DNA from 3 places in the Microbacterium sp. LWH7-1.2 genome. Region 2 is predicted to be linked to each of the others. Evidence: riboswitches for the same ligand, from Rfam matches in the RefSeq annotation. Region 2 holds a riboswitch; each other region holds the start of a gene.
The links. A riboswitch is a leader RNA that binds a small molecule or an ion and turns the genes downstream of it on or off. The one in region 2 is predicted to bind thiamine pyrophosphate.

Region 1 (7,863 bases), 900 kb from region 2:
ACCGCCCGTCTGGCCGCGGGCATCTCGGGGCTGGTGCTCGCGCTCATCGGCTCCGCGGTCGGGCTCATCCCGGCCGTCGGCCCCCTCCCGTACGGAGTCGCGATGGTCGTCATCGCGGTCGGCGCGGGGGCGTTCCAGGTGCAGGCGACCCGCAGGATCTTCGAGAACCGTCACCCCGCCAACCGTCTGCGCTGGCTCAAGTCGGCGGTGGGATTCTTCGCGCCGCTCGCCTACCTCATCGGCGGCGCCCTTCTGGCGGCCGGCCAGCCCGTCGGCCTCGCGTGGTTCGCGGCCGGGTCGATCGTCGCGATCGTCGCCGCGCTGCTGGTGTCGTGGATCGTCCTGGTCGAGGTGCTGCGCTGACGCTCAGCTCGACGCCATCGGTGGCAGGTCGGCCGCCTCGGCCTTGCGTGCGCGCAGCGTGCCGCCGGTAGCGGCGAGCCAGCAGCCGAGGATCACCAGCGGGAAGCCGATCAGCAGGCCCGGCGTCAGCGGCTCGCCCAGGATGATGGTGCCCAGCACGATCGCGACCACGGGGTTGACGTACGTGAACAGCGGGGCCCGCACCGGGCCGACGCGGGCGATCAACGCGAAGAAGACGATGAACGCGAGCGCCGTGCAGAGCACCGCGAGCGCGACGAGCGACACCGTGCTCTCGATCGTGGGCACCTGGTGCTGGGTCAGGAAGGCGATCGGCGTGTAGAAGATGCCGACGGCGAAGAGGGCGAGCGTGATCGAGCCCAGCGAGGGCACGTCGCGCAGCTTGGTCGCGATGACGAACGGGGCGATCGCGTAGAGGAGGGCGACGAGAAGGACTTCACCGACGGCGAGCAGACCGCCGCCACCCCCGACGGCGAGCCCGGGACCGGCGACGATCACGAACACGCCCGCGAAGCCGACGAAGAGTCCGATCGCCCGCGCCGGGCTGAGCACAGACCTGTCGCCGCCTCCGAATGCGATCAGCGCCGCGAACAGCGGCACGGTCGCCACCAGGAGTCCCGTGAGCCCGGAGGGCAGGGTCTGCTCGGCATGGCCGAGCAGCAGGAAGGGGCCTGCCATCTCGATGGCGCCGAACAGCAGCACCCAGCCGATCTTCGCGAATGCGGGGCGCAGGGCCTTCTGACGCAACGCGAACGGGAGCAGAAGCACTGCGCCGAGAAGCGTGCGGCCGGCCACCACCGCCGCCGGCGAGTACGACTCGACGGCCACGCTGATGAACAGGTACGGGACGCCCCACAGCAGTGCCATCGCGCCGAACAGCAGCCACGCACGCGTGTCGAATCGCTGCGAAGAGTTCATGCGAAGTGTCTCCCAACGGTGGTGTGGCGGGGTCTGGCGCGACGCCGCCCGAGGGTCGTCCTCGACTCAGGTTCCGCGGTCGCCGGCGCAGAGCGCGAGACGGCCAACCGCCAATCTACGACGGACTTCCGACATCCTGGCCGGTCGCCGCACCGGGACCATGGGGCGAGATGCTCAGACGGAGCGGCGGCCCTCGAAGGCGCGGCCGAGCGTGACCTCGTCGGCGTACTCCAGGTCGCCGCCGACAGGGAGGCCGGAGGCGAGGCGGGTGATCGTGATCTCGAGGGTGTGGAGCAGGCGGCTCAGGTAGGTCGCCGTCGCCTCGCCCTCGAGGTTCGGGTTCGTGGCGAGGATGACCTCCTGCACGGTGCCGTCTGCGAGCCGCTGCATCAGCTGCGTGATCCGCAGGTCATCGGGGCCGATGCCGGCGATCGGGCTGATCGCGCCGCCCAGCACGTGGTAGAGCCCCCGGAACTCGCGCGTGCGCTCGATCGCCGCCACGTCCTTCGCGTCCTCCACGACGCAGATCAGCGTCTGGTTGCGACGCGGGTCGCGGCAGATGGAGCAGCGTTCCTGCTCGGAGACATTGCCGCACACCTCGCAGAAACGCACCCTCTCGCGCACCTCGCTGAGGAGCTCGGCGAGGTGCGACACGTCGAAGTTCGGCGTCTGCAGGATGTGGAACGCGATGCGCTGGGCCGACTTCGGCCCGATCCCGGGAAGGCGGCCGAACTCGTCGATGAGGTCTTGGACGATGCCGTCGTACATGGGCTAGCTGAACCTCGTCGGCGGCTCGTAGGGCTCCTCGCGGACGAACGTGGCGCCGAGCACCTGGCGCACCACCGCCTCGCCGTAGCGCTGCACGCCGCCGTTGCGCGTCGTGACCACGGGGGTCAGCGGCGGCGCGACAGTGGGGGGCACCGGGAGGTCGGCGATCAGCGCGTCCGTGTCGTCATCGTCATCGTCGTCGCGCTCGGACGGTGGCGCGATCTCGGTGCGCGGCAGGACCTGGCCCTCGCGCGGCGGCGCGAGGGTCGCGACCCGTGCGGTCGCGGCCTCGGCGTCTTCGGGCTCGTCGTCGACCGCGAACTGCGGGGGCGTCTCGGCGGGGAAGGCAGCGGGGCCCGGGTCTGGCGGCGGAGCGTCGTCGTCGGAGGGGATGGCCGCGACCGCCCAGTCCGTCACGGGCGCGGCGGATGCCGGCGCGGAAGCCGTCGACCGGGGCACCGCGGCAGGAGCCGACGCCCCCGGCGCGGCCGATGCGGAGGCACGCGGTGCCGCGGCCTGCGCATTCCGCGACCCGCTGGGCGCGGCAGAGGTGGAGCGGGTCGTCGGCGCCTCGGTGGCCGGCTGTCGCGGGGCCTCGCGGCCGGGGCCGGACGGCGCCGGCGCTGCCGGGCTGCCCCCGCCACCGGATCCGCCGGCGGGGTCGTGACGGGCGATGTACTTCACGCGGATGCCGAGCACGGCCAGGATCGCCTGGCGCAGGTCTTCGCTGGGCCCCTTGCCGGCGGCGAGCTGCTTGAACTTCGCCACGTCGCTCTGGCTCGAGAACGCCAGCGTGAGCACGTCGTCGTCGAGCGCCACGGTGCGGGCGCCCGAAGCGAGCATCCAGGACGAGCGACTCACGTTCTCGAGCTGCGCGAGCACCTGCGACCAGGACTGCTGCAGGCGGCCGAGGGTGACCGGCCCGGCGGGTACGGGAGGTGCGGCCACGGGCGCGGGCTCGGCGGGCGGCCCGACCGTAGCCGCGCCGGTCGGTGCGACCGGAGCCGCGCCGGTCGGTGCGACCGGAGCGGTAGCGATAGGAGCGGCCGGCGCGGGGGTGGCGCGACCCGTCGAGGCCGCGGGGACGGAAGCCGGGGCCGACGTGGGCGCGGCGATCGGCGCCGCAGCGGGCGCGGCTCCTGCGCCGCGCGCCAGCACCCGCGCGACCATCAGCTCCAGCTGCAGCCGCGGCGAGGTGGCGCCGGTCATGTCGTCGAGGGTCGCGATGACGAGGTCGGCGATGTGCGACAGCCGCGCCGGGCCGAACGCGTCGGCCTGACGCTGCATGCGGGCGAGGTCGTCCGCAGAGACGCCGCGCAGCACGGCCGAGGCGCCCTGACCGGTCGCCGACACGACGATGAGGTCGCGCAGGCGCTCGAGCAGGTCGTCGACGAAGCGGCGGGGGTCTTGTCCGGTCTGCACCACGCGGTCGACCGCGGCGAAGGCGGCTGACGCGTCGGCCGCGGCGAAGGCGTCGATCACCTCGTCGAGCAGCTCGGCGTGCGTGTAGCCGAGGAGCGCGACGGCGCGGGCGTAGGTGACCTTCGCGTCTTCCGAACCGGCGATGAGCTGGTCGAGCAGCGACAGCGTGTCTCGCGGAGAGCCGCCGCCGGCACGAACGACCAGCGGCAGTACGCCCTGCTCGACGTCGACGCCCTCCTGCCCGCACAGCTGCTCGACGTATTCGAGCATCGCCGCCGGTGGCACGAGCCGGAACGGGTAGTGGTGCGTGCGCGAGCGGATGGTGCCGATGACCTTCTCGGGCTCGGTCGTCGCGAAGATGAACTTGACGTGGTCGGGCGGCTCTTCCACGAGCTTCAGCAGGGCGTTGAAGCCCTGCGGGGTGACCATGTGTGCCTCGTCGAGGATGAAGATCTTGAAGCGGTCGCGGGCAGGCGCGAACACCGCACGCTCGCGCAGGTCGCGGGCGTCGTCGACGCCGTTGTGGCTCGCGGCGTCGATCTCGACGACGTCGAGCGAGCCGCCGCCACCGCGACCGAGCTCGACACAGCTGTCGCACGTGCCGCACGGCGTGTCGGTCGGACCCTGCGCGCAGTTGAGGCAGCGCGCGAGAATACGCGCCGACGTGGTCTTTCCGCACCCTCGGGGACCCGAGAACAGGTACGCATGGCCGACGCGGTCGCCGCGCAGCGCCGTCATGAGCGGCTCGGTGACCTGCGACTGCCCGATCATCTCGCCGAACGACTCGGGCCGGTAGCGGCGGTACAGGGCGGTGGTCACTCCTCCAGCCTACGGCGTGGGGCCGACACTTCGGCAGGCTGAGCCCATCGCTCCGCGGCTTCGGCTTCACCTGCCGGCGGGCGACGTCGACACACGGCGATGCCCCGTCGAGATCGCCTGCTAGATTGCTCCGCAGTGACACGGGGTGCCCGCACGGCGGGCTGAGAACACACCCGTCGAACCTGATCTCGATCATGCGAGCGAAGGGATGTCGCGATGAACGCGCGCACCGAAGCACACCTGTCCCCCTTGTCCCCCGCCGCCGCGCTGACGGCGCTGCGGGAGGCGTCACCCCTGGTGCAGTGCATCACGAACGCGGTCGTGACGAACTACACCGCGAACGCCCTGCTGGCGGTGGGCGCGGCCCCCGCGATGTGCGACATCCCGGGCGAGGCCGGGCTCTTCGCGGGGATCGCCGACGGCGTGCTGGTGAACCTCGGCACGCCCACCGCCGAGCAGCGCGATGCCGCTCGCGAGGCGGTCCGCGCCACCTCCTGCTGGGTGCTCGATCCCGTCGCCGTCGGCGTTCTCCCCGTGCGCACGGCCTTCGCCGCCGAGCTGCTCGAGCACCGTCCCGCCATCGTCCGCGGCAACGCCTCCGAGATCCTCGCCCTCGCCGGCGAGGGCGGCGGCGGTCGCGGAGTCGACGCGACGGACGGAACGGATGCTGCTGCCGGCGCCGCGCGGTCGCTCGCGCTGCGCACCGGCGGCGTCGTCGCCGTTTCGGGTCCGGTCGATCTCGTCACCGACGGCGAGCGTGTCGTCCGCATCCAGGGCGGGGACGCGCTGCTCACCCGCGTCACCGGCGGCGGCTGCTCGCTGGGCGCGGTGATGGCCGCGCTCGTCGGCGTGTGCGCGCCGTTCGAGGCGGCGGTGGCGGCATCCGTCCTCTATGCGGTCGCATCCGAACGCGCGGCCGCTCGCGCGGAGGGGCCGGGGTCGTTCGCCGTGGCGTTCCTCGACGCGCTGGACGCCCTCGGGGCGCACCCGACCGAGCTCGACGCGCGCGTCGCCGACACCCTCGCCGTCCGATGAGCGGCGCCCTTCCCGCGAGCCGCGGGGCCCTGCACCTGGTCACCGACGAACGGGTGCCCTTCGACCGGCTCTGCGACATCGTGGACGTCGCCGCGGGCGCCGGCGCGGACGTCGTGCAGCTGCGGGCGAAGTCCGTCACCGCCCGGGAGCTGCTGCGGCAGGCAGTGGCGCTGTCGGAGGTCGTCGACCGGCGCAGCCTGCTGGTCATCGACGACCGCGTCGACGTCGCCCTGGCTGCCCGCGATGCCGGGGCGCGCATCGACGGCGTGCACCTCGGTCAGAGCGATCTGCCGCCGGAGACGGCGCGGCGACTGCTCGGCACGCATGCCGTGATCGGGTGGACGGCGAACACCCCCGCGCACCTGGCCGCGGCATCCGCACTCCCCCCGCGGACGATCGACTATCTCGGCGTGGGCGTGATCCGCCCGACCTTCACCAAGCCGGATCACCCCCCGGTGCTGGGGATCGACGGATTCGCCGCGCTCGCCGCGGCCGCCCCACTGCCGTGCATCGCGATCGGGGGCGTGACGGTGGACGATGTGCCGGCGCTGCGCCGAGTCGGGGCGGCCGGCATCGCCGTGGTGTCGGCGATCTGCGCCGCCGACGACCCCGCCGCCGTGACGCGGGCGCTGCGGGACGCGTGCCACGACGCGCTGGCCGATGAGCCGACCGCCCCGTCGGGCGCGTCGAGGGGACTGACCCCGGACGCGACGCTGGAGGCGGCACGATGACCGCGATTCCGCGGGTGCTCAGCATCGCCGGCACCGATCCCACCGGCGGCGCGGGCGTGCAGGCCGACCTCAAATCGATCGGGGCGCTCGGCGGCTACGGCATGGCCGTCGTCACCGCACTCGTCGCGCAGAACACCCGCGGCGTCCGCGACGTCCACGTGCCGCCCGTCGCGTTCCTGAGATCGCAACTGGAGGCCGTGTCGGACGACGTGCGGATCGACGCCGTCAAGATCGGGATGCTGCAGTCCGCCGAGATCATCGGCACGGTCCGGGAGTGGCTGGCGCGCGTGCGCCCTCCGGTGGTCGTGCTCGATCCCGTCATGGTGGCCACCAGCGGCGACCGGCTGCTGGATCCGGCCGCCGAGGACGAACTGCGCGCACTGTGCGCCGAAGCCGACCTCGTCACCCCGAACCTCGCCGAGCTCGCGGTGCTCACCGGGCGCCCCGCGGCGACGACCTGGGGGCAGGCGGTCGATGACGCCCGCGCTCTCGTCCAGGCCACCGGCACCACCGTGCTGTTGAAGGGCGGGCACCTCGAGGGAGCCGCCTGCCCCGACGCCATCGTGAGTCCCGACGGGCTGCACGAGCTCGCCGGGCGACGCGTCGACACACGCCACACCCACGGCACCGGCTGCTCGCTGTCGTCTGCGATGGCGACGCTGCGGGCGGCGGGTGCGTCGTGGCCCGACGCGCTGAAGCGCGCCAAGGAGTGGCTGACGGGCGCCCTCGTCCACGCCGAGGCGCTGCACGTCGGCACCGGCAGCGGCCCGGTCGACCACTTCCACGAGCTGCGCCGCGCGCAGGGTGCGGGCGGCTCCTGGTCGCAGCGGGCATGGGATGCCTCAGCCGACGTGCGGGCGCAGGTCGACGCCGGCCGGTTCGTCGGCGGCCTCGGCGACGGCTCGCTGCCGCGGGAGGTGTTCGTGCGCTACCTGGCGCAGGATGCGCTCTACCTGGGCGAGTACTCCCGCGTGCTGGCGCGGGCGAGCGCCCTCGCCCCGACCGCGGACGAGCAGGTCTTCTGGGCACGGTCGGCCGAGTCCGCCATCGTCGAGGAGCGCCGGCTCCACGAGACGCACGTCGGGTTCGCAGCATCCGTCCCCGAACCGCAGATGCTCGCCTACACCAACCATCTGCACGCGTCGGGTGGGTCGTACGGCGAGCTGGTCGCCGCGCTGCTGCCGTGCTTCTGGCTGTACACCGACCTCGGCACGCGGCTCGCCGCGCGCAGGCACGACGAGCATCCGTACGACGACTGGCTCGCGCTGTACGGCGACCCCGCGTTCGCGGAGGCGACCGCACGTGCCATCGAGATCGCCGACGCCGCCGCGCGGGAGGCCGGGCCTCGCGAGCGCGCCCGCATGGACGCGGCGTTCGCGCGGTCGATGGCGCACGAGCTCGAGTTCTTCGAGACGCCGGCAGTGCCGCTGCCGATCACGTCCTGAGCCCGATCAGCCGAACGCGGCGCGCACCTCGGCGGCTTCCGCGCCGCGCGCGACGAGCGCGGCGAGGAGGATCCGCGCCTGCCCGGGGCGGAGGGTCGAAGAATGCACGGCACCGGCCTCCGCCAGGTCGCGCCCGCCCCCTCCGCCGCCGTACGAGGGGGCGAGCGCGCCCTGCGGCACGCGGCTGGAGACGACGACCGGGATGCCCGACGCGACGCACTCCCGGACGGCGGCGACGACCTCGGCGGTGGAGTTCCCGGAGCCGAGGGCCTGCAGCACGATGCCGTGTGCGCCGGCTGCCGCGCTCGCCCGGATGTGCAGCGCGTCGGCACCGGGCGGCAGGG
Region 2 (7,863 bases):
GCTGACGGGTCAGGAGCCGGCCGGACGGAGGCGCAGCGGCGACATCCCGCCGTCGACCTCGATGTAGGTGCCGGTCGTCGAGCCCGACGACGGGCTCACGAGGTAGAGCACCGCGCCGGCGACCTCGGCGGCCGACACGAGACGTCCGTGCGGCTGTCGCGCCTCGAGCGCGGCGCGCTCGGCGACGGGATCGGGGGCGCTCGCGAGGAGACGGCCGATCCACGGGGTGTCGGCGGTGCCCGGATTGACAGCGTTGACGCGGATGCCTTCGCGCAGGTGGTCGGCCGCCATCGCGCGCGTGAGCGAGAGCACGGCGCCCTTCGACGCGCTGTAGAGCGCGCGCTGCGGCAGTCCCGCCGTAGCCGCGATCGAGGACGTGTTGCAGATCGCGGCGGACGGGGAGCGCCGCAGCCACGGCAGCGCCGCCGACGCGACCCGCGCGATGCCCGTGACGTTGATCGAGAACACGCGGGCCCACTCGTCGTCGTCGTTCGCGGCGATGTCGCCCTGCGCGCCGATTCCGGCGTTGTTGACGAGGATGTCGATGCGCCCGAACCGCTCACCCACCGCGGCGACGGCCCGGTCGACCGCGGCACGGTCCGACACGTCCGCGGCGAACGCGGCGAAGCGCGGGTCGGCGCCCGAGGGATCGAGGTCGAGCACCGCGACCTCGGCTCCCTCATCCGCGAGTGCGGTCGCGATCGCTGCACCGATGCCCGACGCCCCGCCCGTCACGACGGCGACGAGGCCGCCCAGCGCCCGGCCGCTCATCGGGTCGCCTCCCAGGCCACGAACCCCTGGCGCTGCGCGCCGAGACCCTCGATCTCGATGTCGACCACGTCGCCCGGCTTCAGGTATGGGAACTTCCCGCCGAACGCCACGCCCTGCGGCGTGCCGGTGAGGATGAGATCGCCCGGCTCGAGGGTGACGAACTGCGAGAGGTGGTGCACGATGGCGCGCACGTCGAAGATCATGTCGCTCGTGTTCGAGTCCTGACGGGGCTCGCCGTTGACGAAGCTCTTCAGGCGGAGACTCTGGGCGTCGACCTCGTCGGCCGTGACCAGCCACGGACCGGTCGGGTTGAAGCCCTGCGCGATCTTGCCCTTCGACCACTGTCCGCCCGAGACCTCGATCTGGAACGTGCGCTCCGACACGTCATTGGCGACGACATAGCCGGCGATGTGCGCGTCGGCTTCGTCGGGGCTGTCGAGGTAAGCGGCGCGGCGGCCGATCACGACGCCGAGCTCGACCTCCCAGTCCGTCTTCTCGCTCCCGCGCGGGATCGTCACGGTGTCGTTCGGACCGACGACGGTGTTCGGGGTCTTGAGAAACAGGATCGGAACGGTCGGCGGTTCCGCACCCGATTCCCGAGCGTGCGCGGCATAGTTCTGGCCGATGCAGATGACGGCGCTGGGCCGGGCGATCGGGGCGCCGATGCGCAGCTCGGCCGCGCCCTCGAGCTCGGGGAGGAGCCCTTCGGCGATGGCGTCCGTCGTCCGGCGGACGGGGTCGTCGGCGAGGAATTCCCCGTCGACATCGGATGTGAGCGGGCGCAGATCGAGGTATCGGTCTGTGTCGACGACGACGGGGATTTCACTGCCGGACTCGCCGAGACGCGCGAACTTCATGGCTCTCCTGGATTTCTCGATGCGGGGGCGGCCTCGGTGCCGCCGCGGCCCGCGGGCGTGATTGACAGTATAGACATCCGATGTTTACACTTCGAGCGGTTCGACTCCCCGAACCGCGAAACGCTGGAGACGCCCCCGTGAGCCGCATCGTCGCCTTCGAAACGACAGACATCCGATTCCCCACGTCGCTGAGCCTCGACGGCTCCGATGCGATGAACCCCGACCCCGACTACTCGGCCGCCTATCTCCGTATCGTGACGGACGCGTCGGACCGCGTTTCGGGACACGCCTTCGTGTTCACGATCGGGCGCGGAAACGACGTGCAGGTCGCTGCGCTCGATGCCCTCGCCGGACACCTCATCGGCCGCGAGATCGAGCCGCTCCTCGACGACATGGGTGCGATCAACCGGGAGCTCATCGGCGACTCGCAGCTGCGCTGGCTCGGCCCCGAGAAGGGCGTCATGCACATGGCGATCGGGGCGGTCGTCAACGCGCTGTGGGACATCAAGGCCAAGCGCGCCGGACTTCCGCTGTGGCAGCTGCTGTCGCGGATGAGCCCCGAGGAGCTCGTCGCCCTCGTCGACTTCCGCTACCTCACGAACGCCCTCACCCCCGACGAAGCGCTGCAGATCCTCCGCGCCGCCGAGCCCGGTCGCGCCGAGCGCGAGCGCGACCTTCTCGCCACCGGCTACCCGGCGTACACGACCAGCCCCGGCTGGCTCGGCTACTCCGACGAGAAGCTCGCGCGCCTGTGCCGCGAGGCGATCGCCGACGGCTTCGGCCAGATCAAGCTCAAGGTGGGCGCCGACCTCGACGACGACATCCGCCGGCTCCGCGTCGCCCGCGAGGTGTGCGGCCCCGACTTCCCGATCGCGATCGACGCGAACCAGCGGTGGGAGGTCTCGGAGGCGATCGAGTGGGTGAACGCGCTTGCCGAGTTCGACCCCGCGTGGATCGAAGAGCCCACGAGCCCCGACGACGTGCTCGGCCACGCCGAGATCGCGCGCGGCGTCGCGCCGGTGCGGGTCGCCACGGGCGAGCACGCCCAGAACCGCGTGATCTTCAAGCAGCTGCTGCAGGCCGGCGCCATCTCGGTGATGCAGATCGACGCGGCCCGCGTCGGCGGGGTCAACGAGAACATCGCGAACCTCCTGCTGGCGGCCAGGTTCGGCGTGCCGGTGTGCCCCCACGCGGGCGGCGTCGGGCTCTGCGAGGCCGTGCAGCACCTGTCGATGTTCGACTTCGTGGCCGTCACCGGCACCCGCGAGGGCCGCATGATCGAGTATGTCGACCACCTGCACGAGCACTTCGTCGTACCGACCGAGGTGCGCAGCGGCGTGTACGTGGCGCCGACCGCGCCCGGCACCGGCATGGAGATGAAGACGGCCAGCCGCGCCGAGTACGAGTTCGGGACGACGCATGCTGCGGCCTGAGCGCGCCGCCCTCCACAACCCCGCCCTGACCCGCCTCGGGTACGGCGCGGCGAACGTCGGCAACCTGTTCCGCGAGCTCAGCGACGACCAGGCCTGGGCGATCCTCGACGCGGCGTGGGAGAGCGGCATCCGCTACTACGACACCGCCCCGCACTACGGCCTCGGGCTGTCGGAGCAGCGCCTCGGCGCGTTCCTCAGGACCAAGCCGCGCGACGAGTTCGTGATCTCGACGAAGGCCGGGCGTCTGCTGCGCCCCAACCCGGACGATGACGGCGGACTCGATCTCGCCGCCGACTTCCACGTGCCGACGACGCTGCGCCGCGAGTGGGACTTCTCCGAGGCCGGCGTCCGCGCGAGCCTCGAGGAATCCCTCGAGCGTCTCGGACTCGACCGCGTCGATGTGCTCTACCTGCACGACCCCGAGCGGCACGACCTCGACCTCGCGCTCCGCGAGGCGTTCCCGGCGCTCGAGCTGCTGCGCGCCGAGGGTGCCGTCGACGCGATCGGCATCGGCTCGATGGTGAGCGAGGCGCTCGCCGCTGCCGTCGAGAGCGCCGATCTCGACCTCATCATGATCGCCGGCCGCTACACGCTGCTCGAGCAGCTGGCCGCCGACGCCGTGCTGCCCGCGTGCCACGAGCGCGGAACCGGGGTGGTGGCAGCATCCGTGTTCAACTCCGGTTTGCTCGCCAAGGAGGAGCCGTCGCGCGACGACCGTTACGAGTACGGACGGATGCCGCAGCCGCTGTGGGAGCGCCTGCAGGCGATCCTCGCCGTGTGCCGCGCGCACGACATGCCGCTGCCCGCGGCGGCCGTGCAGTTCCCGCTCCGCGACGCCGCCGTGCGTTCGGTCGTCGTCGGCAGCAGCCGCCCCGAGCAGCTGCGCCGGAACGCCGAGCTCATGGCGGTCGACATCCCCGCTGCCCTGTGGGACGATCTGGCCGCCGCGGGCCTCATCCGCTGACGAGGGGATCCTCATGCTCGAGGGCATCAACCCGCTGCTGACGGGGGAGCTGCTGCTCCACCTGGATCGGATGGGTCATTCCGACGCGGTGGTGATCGCCGACGCGCACTTCCCGGCGTGGGCGATCGGCGCGCGCGTCGTCGACCTGCCCGGCACGACGACCCCCGCCGTGCTGGCGGCCGTGCGGAGTGTCGTGCCGCTCGACGACGCGCCCGCGCTCGACCTGATGGCGTCGGCCGACGGCGAGGTGCTCGACGTGCAGCGGGAGCTCGCCGCCGCGGCGGGCGTCGAGGATCCGCGCTACGTCGACCGCTTCGAGTACTACGAGGTCGCGAAGACCGCGTTCGTGATCGTCCGCACGGGCGAGATCCGCAAGTACGGCAACGCCCTGCTGCGCAAGGGCGTCGTCGGACACCCGTCCGCCTGAACGCGCGCCCGGCGGCGCCTCAGCCGTTGAGGCCGAAGAGGTCCAGCGGGTGCGTGAGGCGCCACCACGGCGACGGCTCGGTGATCTCCGCTGCGAGCGTCAGGTCGACGGTCGTGGCGTCGAGCGGCCCGGTCACGCTGAGCGATCCGACGACGTCGCCGGCGTCGCGGCTGTCGCCCAGATGGTAGGTGGTCGCGACCGTGCCGCTGCCGCCGTTCCACAGGATCACCGACGCGTCGCCCGACGTGACGATGTCGACCTTGTCGCCCCACAGCGTCTCGACCTGACCGGCGAGGGTGCTCGCCGTCACCGAGGGCTTGAGCTGCAGTTCCGACTCCATCTGCGCGTACAGCGCGCGGGACGCGGCGAGGCGTGCCTCGTCGTCCGGCTGACCCAGCACCGATGCGTACAGGCGCACGGTCTTGTCGCCGATCGTGACGTCCTTGGCCGAGAGCAGGTTCCAGGCGTCGAGCGTTCCGGTCTTGATGCCGACGACGCCCGGATCCGCGAGGAGACCGTTCGTGTTCTCGACCTGCCCGGCGCCGGGAAGATCGACGGACTGCTTCGCGACGATCTCGGCGATGACGGGGTGCGCCATGGCCTTCTGCGCGAGCGCCACGAGGGCCTCGGGACTCGCGGCATTGCGCGGGTCCATGCCGGTGGGCTCCCGGATCGTGACGCCCGAAACGCCGTGGGCGGTGAGCCACGCGTTCGCGGCGGAGGCGTACACCGCGTCGGAGGGCCAGATGCCCTGGGCGAGGCGGTCGGCGTAGTTGTTCGCGGAGCCGATGAGCATGCCCTCGAGCATCTGGTACTCGGTGAGCGAGCCCCCGACCGGGACGTCGAGCGCGGACTCGCCGCCCGAGCGGTACTGCCAGTAGCGCGAGCGGTCCGCCGACGTGAAGCGGTACTCCGGGCCCTGCTCGCCGACCGCGAGCGGCATCTCCTCCAGCACGACGAGCGCGGTCACGACCTTGGTGATGCTGGCGATCGCGGCGGGGTCGGCGGTCGAGGCGAGTGTTCCCGGGATGCCGGCGACGGCCTCCGCGGCGCTTCCCTCGGCGGGCCACGCCGGCGCGGCGGCGGGCGCCGCGATCGGCTGCACCTCGATCGCCGTCACCGTCGGGGCGACCGAGTGCAGCGGCCACAGCAGCGTCGTCCCCGCGTACGCGCCGACGACGGCCGCGATCGCCAGCGTCGGCACGACGACGGCGGCACGCAACGGCGAGCGTCGCGGGGCGTCGGCGAGGAGATCGGCGTCGACCGTCACGTACGGGGTCGCCGCCGCGGTCAGGTCGGCAGGCGCCGCGCCGCGCTCGACGACGGTCTCGTCGACCCAGGCGAGCGCCGTGCGACCGCTCGCGGCGCCGGCTGCCGTCGTGGCGGTGGTGACGGCCGGGGGCGAGAAGCCGGACGGGTCGACAGCATCCGTCGGGTTCCACGTCGCGACCGAGGGCACATCGGCGACGGGCACGGTCGCGATCGTCGGAGCGACCGCGGTCACGTCCGCCGGAGCCGTGCTCGTGGGCGGGGACACGGCATCCGTCTCACCCGTCTGCATCGTGAGGATGCCGCCGTCGGAGACATCCTCGGGACCCGGCGTCGGAACGGCACCGGTCTGCACGCGTCGCGCGCGACGCGTGGGCGCAGGGGTGTCGTCCGATGTCACCCACCCAAAATACCTGCTGAACCGGCGGTATACTGGCGCCACAACCACGGGAGTCCGGTGAGCCGGGCTGAGAGGAAGCGGCCCACGCTTCGACCGTCGAACCTGATCCGGATCATGCCGGCGCAGGGAGGAGCTCAAATGCACGCGTCCACGTCCGCATCCACCCCCGTTGCGGGCCGTTCGCAGGGCCCGCGCAGCCTGCGCTGGCGGGTCGTCGACATCGTCGTCGCCGCGGTGCTCGGTGTCGCGATCGGCCTCGTCTTCTGGGCCTGGAACACCGTCGGCTACGCCTGGTTCATCGCGATGGACGGCCTCACGCCGGGTCTCGGCGGCATCGCCGTCGGCATCTGGCTCATCGGCGGCGTCATCGGCGGCCTCGTCATCCGCAAGCCCGGCGCGGCGCTCCTGGTCGAGGTGATCGCCGCGATCGTGTCGATGCTCATCGGCAACGTGTGGGGCGTATCGACCCTGCTGTCGGGACTGGTTCAGGGTCTCGGCGCCGAGCTGATCTTCGCGATCTTCCTGTACCGCCGCTTCACCCTCCCCGTCGCGATGCTCGCCGGTGTGGGCGCGGCCGTCGGCGCGTGGGTGTTCGAGCTCTTCTACGGCAGCTCGCCCAACATCCTGAAGACCCTCGAGTTCAACGTCATCTACCTGGTGTCGCTGGTCGTGTCGGGGGCGCTGCTCGCGGGCGTCGTCGGCTGGTTCGCCGTGCGCGGGCTCGCGGCGACCGGAGCGCTGAGCCGCTTCGCCGTCGGACGCGAAGCGCGCCGCGAGGTCTGACATGACGGCGACCCGCCCGGCTCGCATCACGGCGGCGGGCTGGGGCTGGCGGTACGGCGGACGGCGGGCTCCCGCCGTCCGCGATGTCTCGTTCGCGATCGAGCCCGGCCAGCGCGTGCTCCTGCTCGGCGCATCGGGCGCGGGCAAGTCCACGCTCCTCGCCGGGATGGCCGGCCTCCTCGGCGGCGCCGACGAGGGCGAAGAGACCGGCTCGCTCCTCATCGACGGCGAGCGTGCCGAGGCCCACCGCGGCCGCGTCGGGCTCGTGCTGCAAGACCCCGACTCGGGCGTCGTGCTGTCGAAGGTGGGCGACGACGTGGCCTTCGGCTGCGAGAACCTCGGCGTGCCGGCATCCGAGATCCCTTCCCGCGTGGCCGAGGCGCTCGACGCCGTCGGGCTCGACGTGCCCCTCGCCCGCGCGACGAAGGCGCTCTCGGGCGGGCAGAAGCAGCGACTCGCCCTTGCCGGCGTCCTGGCGATGCGGCCGGGCGTGCTGCTGCTCGACGAGCCCACCGCCAACCTCGATCCGGACGGCGTCCGCGAGGTGCGCGACGCCGTCGAGCGTGCGGTGCGCGAGACCGGCGCCACCCTCGTCGTGATCGAGCACCGGACCGCCGTGTGGGCGGACCTCATGGACCGCGTCATCGTGGTCGGCGCCGACGGCGGGCTCCTCGCCGACGGCTCGCCGGCCGAGGTGTTCGCGCGCCACGGCGCCGCGCTCGCCGCCGTCGGCGTGTGGGTGCCGGGCCACCCGGTCGGCCTGCGCGTGCCGGGCGCAGCGCGGGGCGACGCGCGGGCGGCGGTGGCAGCATCCGCACTCTCGATCTCCCGTGACCGTCGCACCATCGTTCGCGCCGGACTGGACCTCGCGGTGCCGCGCGCGGCCGCGACCGTGATCACCGGACCCAACGGCGCCGGCAAGTCCACGCTGGCGCTGACGCTCGCGGGGCTGCTGCCCG
Region 3 (7,863 bases), 610 kb from region 2:
GCGCGCGGCGAGGTCGACCGTCACGTCGCGCAGGACGTCGGTCTCGCCGAGGCGGAGATCGGCGGCGGCCACCCGGATCGTCATCGCACCACCTCGACCACGGCGGCGATGCCCAGCCCACCGCCGACCGACGCCGCGGCGACACCGAGCGTGCCCGCCGGCCGCTCCGCGCGCACGAGCCGGCTGAACAGCCGCACCAGCGCCACCGCCCCGCTCGCGCCCCACGGATGTCCGAGGGCGAGCGCGCCGCCGTCCGCGCACACCCGCGGGTCGTCCTCGTCGACGCCGATTCGGTCGAGCACGGCGATGCTCTGCGCGGCGAAGGCCTCCACGATCTCGAATGCCTCGACGTCGGCGACGGTCGCGCCCGCTGCGCGCAACGCGGAGTGGATGCCGGGTGCCGCGCCGATGCCGGGAAGCGCGGGGTCGCAGCCGACCACCGCGGCGGTGCGTACGGCGAGACCCGGCGCGGTGCCGGCGGGAGCGACGACGACGACGGCAGCACCGTCGCCGATTCGCGTCGAGGTGCCTGCCGTGACGGTTCCGCCGGGGAAGAGGGCGGGCAGTCGCGGCAGCAGCGCCTCGGCGCCGCCGATCGCGTCGTCGTGGCGGAGTCCCGCGAGCGACACGAGCTCGGCGTCGAAGCGACCGGCGGCGAGCGCGGCCCGCGCCCGCGCGTGACTGCGCGCCGCATGCGCGTCCTGTCTGCTCCGGGGGATGCCGTCGTGCATCGCGAGATCCTCGGCCGCCCGTGTCATGTCGGGGTCGGGGAAGCCCGGCGGGGCGAAGGGGGCGCGGTCGTACGGGACGCCCGCCGCGATGCGCACCGGTGCGGTGGAGGGGCTCTCGACGCCCCCGGCCACCCGCACCCGCTCGTCGCCCGCGCGGACCGCGGCCACCGCATCGAGCACGGCGGCGAGCCCGCTGCCGCACTGCCGGTCGACGGTGCCACCGGGAACCTCGGGACCGAGCCCCGCGGCTAGTGCGGCGTTCCGCCCGGGGTTGCCACCCGGGCCCATGCAGTTGCCGAGCAGGACGTCGGCCACCCCGGCAGGCGAACCGGTGACTGCCCGGGCATCCGCCAGTGCCGCCCGGATCACTGCCCCGCCGAGGTCGCCGACGCTCCGTCCAGCGAGCGCCCGGCCACGCGTGGCGATGGGCGTCCGCCGGGCGGCGATGATCACGGGATCGCGGTCAGACGACAAGGCGCGACACCTCCCCATCGAACACTCGGCGCACGGCTTCGGCGCGCGCCGGTTTGCCCGACGCGGTGCGCGGCAGCTCGCCGGCGAACCACCGGCGCGGGCGATGCGCCGGTGCCAGGTGCGTCGCGACGATCTCGCGCAGGGCGGCGTCGGGGCCGGCTCCGTCGAGCTCGACGAACGCCGCGACCAGCGCCCCGACCCGTTCGCGAGGAAGACCGAACACGATCGCATCGCGGACACCCGGGATCGTGCGCAGGACCTCTTCGACCTCCTCGGGCACGATCGTCGCGGATGCGCTCAGGATGGCATCGTCCGCGCGTCCGAGGAGACGCAGCCGTCCGTCGATGAGCTCGGCGCGGTCGCCGACCGTCGCCCAATCGCCGTCGCGGCGCAGCGGACCGGGCGCTCCCGCGTACCCGGACGCCACGAACGGCGACCGCACCCACAGCTCGCTGTCGCGGATCCTCACCTCCACGCCGGGAAACGCACGCAGCCCGTCGCCGTGGTCGATGGCGACGAACGAGAGCTCGGCCGCCCCGTAGTAGGACACGACACGGATGCCGGCGGCCCGCGCCCGCTCCCAGAGCGCGGTGTCGAGGTGCGAACCGCCCACGAGCGCGGTCCGCAGCCGCGGTGGCGCGCCTGCGTCGAGCATTGCCCGCAGTGCCTGCGGAGTGCCGTGCATGCACGTGACGTCCGCGCTGTCGCCGGCGCCGAGCACCGGACGCGGGCCGCCCGACAGCGCGTGCGCGATCGAGAAGAGCGTCAGCGAGGAGGCGGGCGGCACGGTCAGTGCCACCGCCTCGCCCGGATCTGCGCCCAGCAGTTCCGAGATCGCAGGGAACGAGTCGCTCCACGAGGATGCGGTGCGCAGAACGAGGCGCGCACTGCCGCTGCTCCCCGACGTGAGCGAGGCCCAGGCGATGCCCTCGGGCGAGCCGGCCTCTGCTGCCGCGCCGAGCACCGCCTCCCACTGGGCGCGTGGCCAGCGGGGATCGCCCACGAGCGGGACGTCGCCCGCATCGCGTACCTCGCGCACACGCTCGAGGAGACCGGCGACCTCGCCGCCCAGCGGGATGATCACGACACGGTGGCGGGATCGCTGTCGCCCACGGCAGCGGGCTTCGTCGTCCACGTCCGGCGGAACGCCCGTGGGTACGCCCGCACCAGCGTGACCACGATCGCCGTGGCGAGCACGGCCTTCACGAGGTCGCCGGGCACGAACACCAGGCTGGTCAGCGCCGTCTCTCCGAGCGGCAGTCGCGTCACGAGGCTCTGCACCGGGATCCCGAAGGCGTAGACGACGAGGATGCCGCCGACCACGATCCCGAGCAGAGTGCGGGCGGTGGTGGGCTTGCGGCCGCCGGCGTGCACGATGAGTCCGATCACGACCGCGCCGGCGATCCACCCGAGCAGGTAGCCGGCGGATGGTCCGAAGAACACCCCGATCCCGCCACGCCCGCCTGCCAACAGTGGCATGCCCACCGCGACGAGGCCGAGCAGCACCGAGACCGAGAGCGCACCGAGCCACGGGCCGAGGACGGCGCCCGCGAGCATCACGCCGAGAGTCTGGGCCGTGATCGGGACCGAACCCAGGATCGTGAATCCTCCGGGCAATCCCAGGACCGCGATGATGGCGGCGAACACCGCGACTCGAGCGAGAGCAGTCGCGTCCAGCGCGCTTGCGCGTGCCGGTCGGTCGAGTGAGGAAGCGGGGGGCGTGGCCATCGGACGAGGTCCCTTCTGCCGGGGAGGAGTACCACCTGAACGGTGTTCACTAGAACGGTGTTCAATATAGTGGGCTGATGGGGACGGCGAGAGCAAATCGGGGTCACACCCGTGACGAAGTGGCGCACGCCGCGATGCGGATCCTCGACGAGTACGGCCTCCCCGACCTGACGATGCGCCGGCTCGCGGCCGCGCTGGAGGTGCAGCCCAGCGCCCTCTACTGGCATTTCCCGAACAAGCAGAGCCTGCTGGCGGAACTCTCCGACCGGATCGTCACCGAGGTCGACTCCGGATCGGCTGAGCGGGATTGGGTGTCCCGGGTTCGCGCCGAAGCGTGCGCGCTGCGCCGAGCGCTGCTGGCGCACCGCGACGGTGCTGAGCTCGTCGCGAGCACCTTCGCGCTCGGGCTGGGATCCCGGGCAGCGCACGACCGCCTGGCGGCCGCGATCGGCGCCGGCGGATTCGACGACGAGTCGGTCCGGCGAGCGACATCCGCCCTGCTCCACTTCGTGCTCGGTCAGGTCCAGCATGAGCAGCAAAGACAGCAGTACCGCCAGTTGGGCGTTCACGGCGACCCGTCTCCGCCCCTCCGACAGGACGACGCCCCGGAGGCCGATTTCGCGTTCGGAGTCGAACTCCTGGTGGAGGGACTGCAGTCCCGTCGCCTCGGCGGCTGACCGGCGGCTGACCGGCGGCTGACCGGCGGGATCCGACATCGACGCCGCTCGGCCCGGTCGGTTGCGGTACCGTTGCGCTATCCACACGGGTGCCCTCGCAAGGGCTGAGATCGGGCTGACGCGGCCTGCGACCGTTCGAACCTGTCCGGGTAATGCCGGCGAAGGAAGTAGGAGTCGCCTCCATGGAGTCCGTCCGTTCATCGCGCGTTCTCGCGTATCTGCACGACACCGAACTCGACATCCGAGTGCCCGTCGACCGGATCCCGCTGGACCCGTCTCCGGACGGCTCGCCCAACGCACCCGTGACCGTGTACCGCACTCAAGGGCCTGGCAGCGACCCGGTGCGGGGTCTCGAGCCTCTGCGCGAGGAGTGGATCATCGCTCGCGACGACACCGACGAGTACTCCGGCCGCGACCGCGTTCTTCACGACGACGGCCGTTCCGCAGTGCGCCGGGGCGCAGCATCCGTCGAATGGAAAAGCGAGAAGCGCCGTCCGCGCCGGGCGAAGGCGGGGCGCAGGGTCACGCAGATGCACTACGCCCGCAACCGCGTGATCACCCCGGAGATGCGGTTCGTCGCACTGCGCGAGAACTGCGACGTGGAGCTGGTGCGGTCCGAGGTCGCGGCCGGGCGGGCGATCATCCCGAACAACGTGAACCACCCCGAATCCGAGCCGATGATCATCGGCAAGGCGTTCCTGGTGAAGATCAACGCCAACATCGGCAACTCCGCGGTGACGAGTTCGATCGCCGACGAGGTGTCCAAGCTGCAGTGGGCGACGACCTGGGGCGCCGACACCGTGATGGACCTGTCGACCGGGGATGACATCCACACCACTCGCGAGTGGATCGTGCGCAACTCGCCGGTGCCGATCGGCACCGTGCCCATCTATCAGGCGCTGGAGAAGGTGGACGGCGACGCGTCGGCGCTCACCTGGGAGGTGTATCGCGACACGGTCATCGAGCAGTGCGAGCAAGGCGTGGACTACATGACCGTCCACGCCGGCGTGCTGCTGCGGTACGTTCCGCTCACCGCCGGGCGGGTCACCGGCATCGTCTCGCGCGGCGGCTCGATCATGGCCGGCTGGTGCCTGGCGCATCACCAGGAGAACTTCCTGTACACCCACTTCGACGAGCTCTGCGAGATCTTCGCCCAGTACGACGTCGCGTTCTCGCTCGGTGACGGACTCCGCCCGGGATCGATCGCCGACGCCAACGACGCCGCGCAGTTCGCGGAACTCGACACCCTCGCCGAGCTGACCAGGCGGGCGTGGGAGTACGACGTCCAGGTGATGGTCGAGGGCCCGGGCCACGTGCCGTTCCATCTGGTGCGCGAGAACGTCGAGCGCCAGCAGGAGCTGTGCGACGGCGCGCCGTTCTACACGCTCGGGCCGCTCGTGACGGACATCGCGCCCGGCTACGACCACATCACCTCTGCGATCGGAGCCACCGAGATCGCCCGCTACGGGACGGCGATGCTCTGCTACGTCACCCCGAAGGAGCACCTCGGGCTGCCGAACCGCGACGACGTGAAGACCGGCGTGATCACCTACAAGATCGCCGCCCACGCAGCCGACCTCGCGAAGGGGCACCCGGGCGCGCAGGCTCGGGACGACGCGCTGTCGAAGGCGCGGTTCGAGTTCCGGTGGCGGGACCAGTTCGCGCTCTCGCTCGACCCTGAAACGGCCGAGGAGTTCCACGACGAGACCCTGCCTGCCGAGCCGGCGAAGACCGCGCACTTCTGCTCGATGTGCGGGCCGAAGTTCTGCTCGATGCGCATCTCGCAGGACATCCGCGATCAGTTCGGGATCGTCGCCGAGTCCGCGCGTACCGCCGGGATGGTGGAGAAGGCCGCGGAGTTCAGGGATTCCGGCGGGAGGATCTACCTGCCCGCGCCGGCGCTGCGGCAGCAGTAGGCACCGCGCATGGCTCACCGACCGACCGCCGATGTGATCGTCGTCGGAGGCGGGATCATCGGGCTGAGCATCGCGTGGCGCGCCGCGCAGAGCGGGCGCTCGGTGCAGCTCGTCGACCCGGCTCCGGCTCAGGGAGCCACCTTCGCTGCGGCGGGCATGCTCGCTCCGGTCAGCGAGTACCACTACCAGGAGGATGCGCTCCTGCCCGCGATGCTGGAGTCCGCAGCACTGCATCCCGGGTTCGTGCGCGAACTGGAGCCCGTGGACGAGGCGGTGGGGTACCTCCGGAACGAGACGCTGCTGGTAGGCGTCGATCAGGGGGACCGGCAGGCGCTGGCCGATCTCCACGCCGCGCATCGTCGTGCTCGGCTGGCCGTCGAGCCGCTGACGACCCGCGATGCTCGCATCAGCGAGCCGTTGCTCGGGCCCCGGGTGACCAGTGTCTACCGTGTTGCGGGCGACCATCAGATCGACCCGCGCAAGCTCGCCGCCCGGCTCCTCGACGAGCTCGTGCGTGCGGCGCGCCAGGGACGGCAGGTGGGGATCGTCCGCGTGCAGGCGGTCGCGCTCCTGCATCGCGACCGGGCAGACGACGACTCCGATGTCGTCGGCGTCCGGCTGGCGGACGGGACGACGATCGGCGGGGCGGAGGTGGTGCTCGCGAATGGTGTCGGTGCGCGGGCCATCGGGGGGCTTCCGGGGCGGCTCGATCTGCCGCTTCGGCCCGTGTACGGCGACATCCTCCGGCTGCGGGTGCCCGAGCGGTTCCGCCACCTTCTGCGGAGCACGGTGCGTGCCCTGGTTCACGGGGAGAGCGTCTACCTGGTGCCCCGGTCCGACGGCACGCTCGTCATCGGCGCGACGCAGCGCGAGGACGGATTGGATGCTGTGTCCGCAGGGGGCGTGCATCGGCTTCTCCGTGACGCGCAGCAGGTCGTCCCAGCGATGGGGGAGTTTCCGCTCATCGAAGCGACGGCCAGGGCGCGACCGGGCACGCCCGACAACGCGCCCCTGCTGGGCCGCGTTCGGGGACGCGACGGCGCCGCCGTCCGTGGGCTGGTTGTCGCGACCGGCTTCTTCCGGCACGGGGTCGTTCTCGCCCCGCTCGCGGCGGACATCGCCCTCGGGCTCATCGACGGCCGCCCCGATCCCCGATGGAGCGCGTTCCGCCCCGATCGATTCACCACCGCTCACGCCGATCTCACGGCAGAAAGGACCCACCGATGACCACGATCACCGTCAACGGCGAACCCCATCACGCTTCCGCTGCTCAGTCGGTCGCCGACCTGGTGCAAGGGATCCTGGGCGTTCGCGTCGCCACCGATGGCACCATCCCGGACGGCAGCACCCTCGGCATAGCCGTCGCGGTCAACTCGGTCATCGTCCCTCGCGCGGGCTGGGCACGTGAGCAGCTCGCCGACGGCGATGCGGTCGAGATCGTCAGCGCCACGCAGGGAGGCTGACGTGCCCACCGACACCCTGCATATCGACGGCGTCGACCTCGGCTCGCGACTGATCATGGGCACCGGCGGAGCCCCGAGCCATGCCTTGCTCGGCGATGCCCTGCGGGCGTCCGGCACCGAACTCACCACCGTCTCGATGCGTCGGCATGACCCGTCGACCACAGGCTCCCTCTTCCAGCTCCTGAACGACCAGGGCATCGGGCTGCTTCCGAACACGGCAGGATGCCTCACCGCGAGGGAGGCGGTGCTCACCGCCGAACTGGCGCGCGAGGCGCTGTCCACCAACTGGATCAAACTCGAGGTGATCGCGGACGAGGACACCCTCCTCCCCGATGGCGCCGAACTCGCCGCCGCCACCGAGCAGCTCGTCGGACGGGGATTCGTCGTCTTCGCGTACACCAACGACGACCCGGCACTCGCCCTGCGCCTGGAAGAACTGGGCGCCGCCGCCGTGATGCCGCTGGGCGCGCCGATCGGGACAGGGCTCGGCATCCTCAACCCTCACAACATCGCCCTCATCATCGAACGGGCCGGCGTTCCGATCGTGCTCGACGCCGGCATCGGCACCGCATCCGACGCCGCGCTCGCGATGGAGCTCGGCTGCGACGCCGTGCTGCTGGCGACCGCGGTCACCCGCGCACAGGACCCCGTCGGCATGGCGACGGCCTTCCGGCACGCCGTGATCGCCGGGCGGCTCGCCCACCGGTCGGGCCGCATCCCCCGCCGCACCGCCGCCCAGCCCTCCTCCGCCATGGAAGGACGAGCGGATCTTTGACCACCACCTTGCCTCCGGTGGCCCCGCCACCGCTCGTCGCCCCGGCGCCCACGCTCGAGTTCGCGGAACTCGACCGGTACTCCCGGCATATCCTCCTTC

Region 1: linked by a shared signal. The riboswitch ahead of thiM (hydroxyethylthiazole kinase) and the one ahead of MRBLWH7_RS15715 (ECF transporter S component) in region 2 are both predicted to bind thiamine pyrophosphate.
Region 3: linked by a shared signal. The riboswitch ahead of thiC (phosphomethylpyrimidine synthase ThiC) and the one ahead of MRBLWH7_RS15715 (ECF transporter S component) in region 2 are both predicted to bind thiamine pyrophosphate.

The regions. Positions count from the first base shown of each region.
Region 1 is NZ_CP151637.1:4,279,114-4,286,976, reverse strand. Features, by position in the region: gene MRBLWH7_RS19905 (hypothetical protein) at 1-363, shown strand, start outside; gene MRBLWH7_RS19900 (DMT family transporter) at 367-1,299, opposite strand; gene recR (recombination mediator RecR) at 1,474-2,067, opposite strand; gene MRBLWH7_RS19890 (DNA polymerase III subunit gamma and tau) at 2,071-4,308, opposite strand; TPP riboswitch at 4,440-4,534, shown strand; gene thiM (hydroxyethylthiazole kinase) at 4,525-5,343, shown strand; gene thiE (thiamine phosphate synthase) at 5,340-6,074, shown strand; gene thiD (bifunctional hydroxymethylpyrimidine kinase/phosphomethylpyrimidine kinase) at 6,071-7,519, shown strand; gene MRBLWH7_RS19870 (asparaginase domain-containing protein) at 7,526-7,863, opposite strand, start outside.
Region 2 is NZ_CP151637.1:3,381,657-3,389,519, forward strand. Features, by position in the region: gene MRBLWH7_RS15680 (amidohydrolase family protein) at 1-5, shown strand, start outside; gene MRBLWH7_RS15685 (SDR family oxidoreductase) at 10-771, opposite strand; gene MRBLWH7_RS15690 (fumarylacetoacetate hydrolase family protein) at 768-1,628, opposite strand; gene MRBLWH7_RS15695 (L-fuconate dehydratase) at 1,766-3,061, shown strand; gene MRBLWH7_RS15700 (aldo/keto reductase) at 3,048-4,025, shown strand; gene MRBLWH7_RS15705 (RbsD/FucU domain-containing protein) at 4,039-4,452, shown strand; gene MRBLWH7_RS15710 (D-alanyl-D-alanine carboxypeptidase) at 4,472-6,121, opposite strand; TPP riboswitch at 6,158-6,267, shown strand; gene MRBLWH7_RS15715 (ECF transporter S component) at 6,260-6,904, shown strand; gene MRBLWH7_RS15720 (ABC transporter ATP-binding protein) at 6,906-7,863, shown strand, end outside.
Region 3 is NZ_CP151637.1:2,771,625-2,779,487, reverse strand. Features, by position in the region: gene MRBLWH7_RS12855 (ABC transporter ATP-binding protein) at 1-84, opposite strand, end outside; gene MRBLWH7_RS12850 (thiolase family protein) at 81-1,205, opposite strand; gene MRBLWH7_RS12845 (class I adenylate-forming enzyme family protein) at 1,195-2,289, opposite strand; gene MRBLWH7_RS12840 (biotin transporter BioY) at 2,286-2,933, opposite strand; gene MRBLWH7_RS12835 (TetR/AcrR family transcriptional regulator C-terminal domain-containing protein) at 3,011-3,610, shown strand; TPP riboswitch at 3,686-3,794, shown strand; gene thiC (phosphomethylpyrimidine synthase ThiC) at 3,793-5,526, shown strand; gene thiO (glycine oxidase ThiO) at 5,536-6,753, shown strand; gene thiS (sulfur carrier protein ThiS) at 6,750-6,989, shown strand; gene MRBLWH7_RS12815 (thiazole synthase) at 6,952-7,764, shown strand; gene moeB (molybdopterin-synthase adenylyltransferase MoeB) at 7,761-7,863, shown strand, end outside.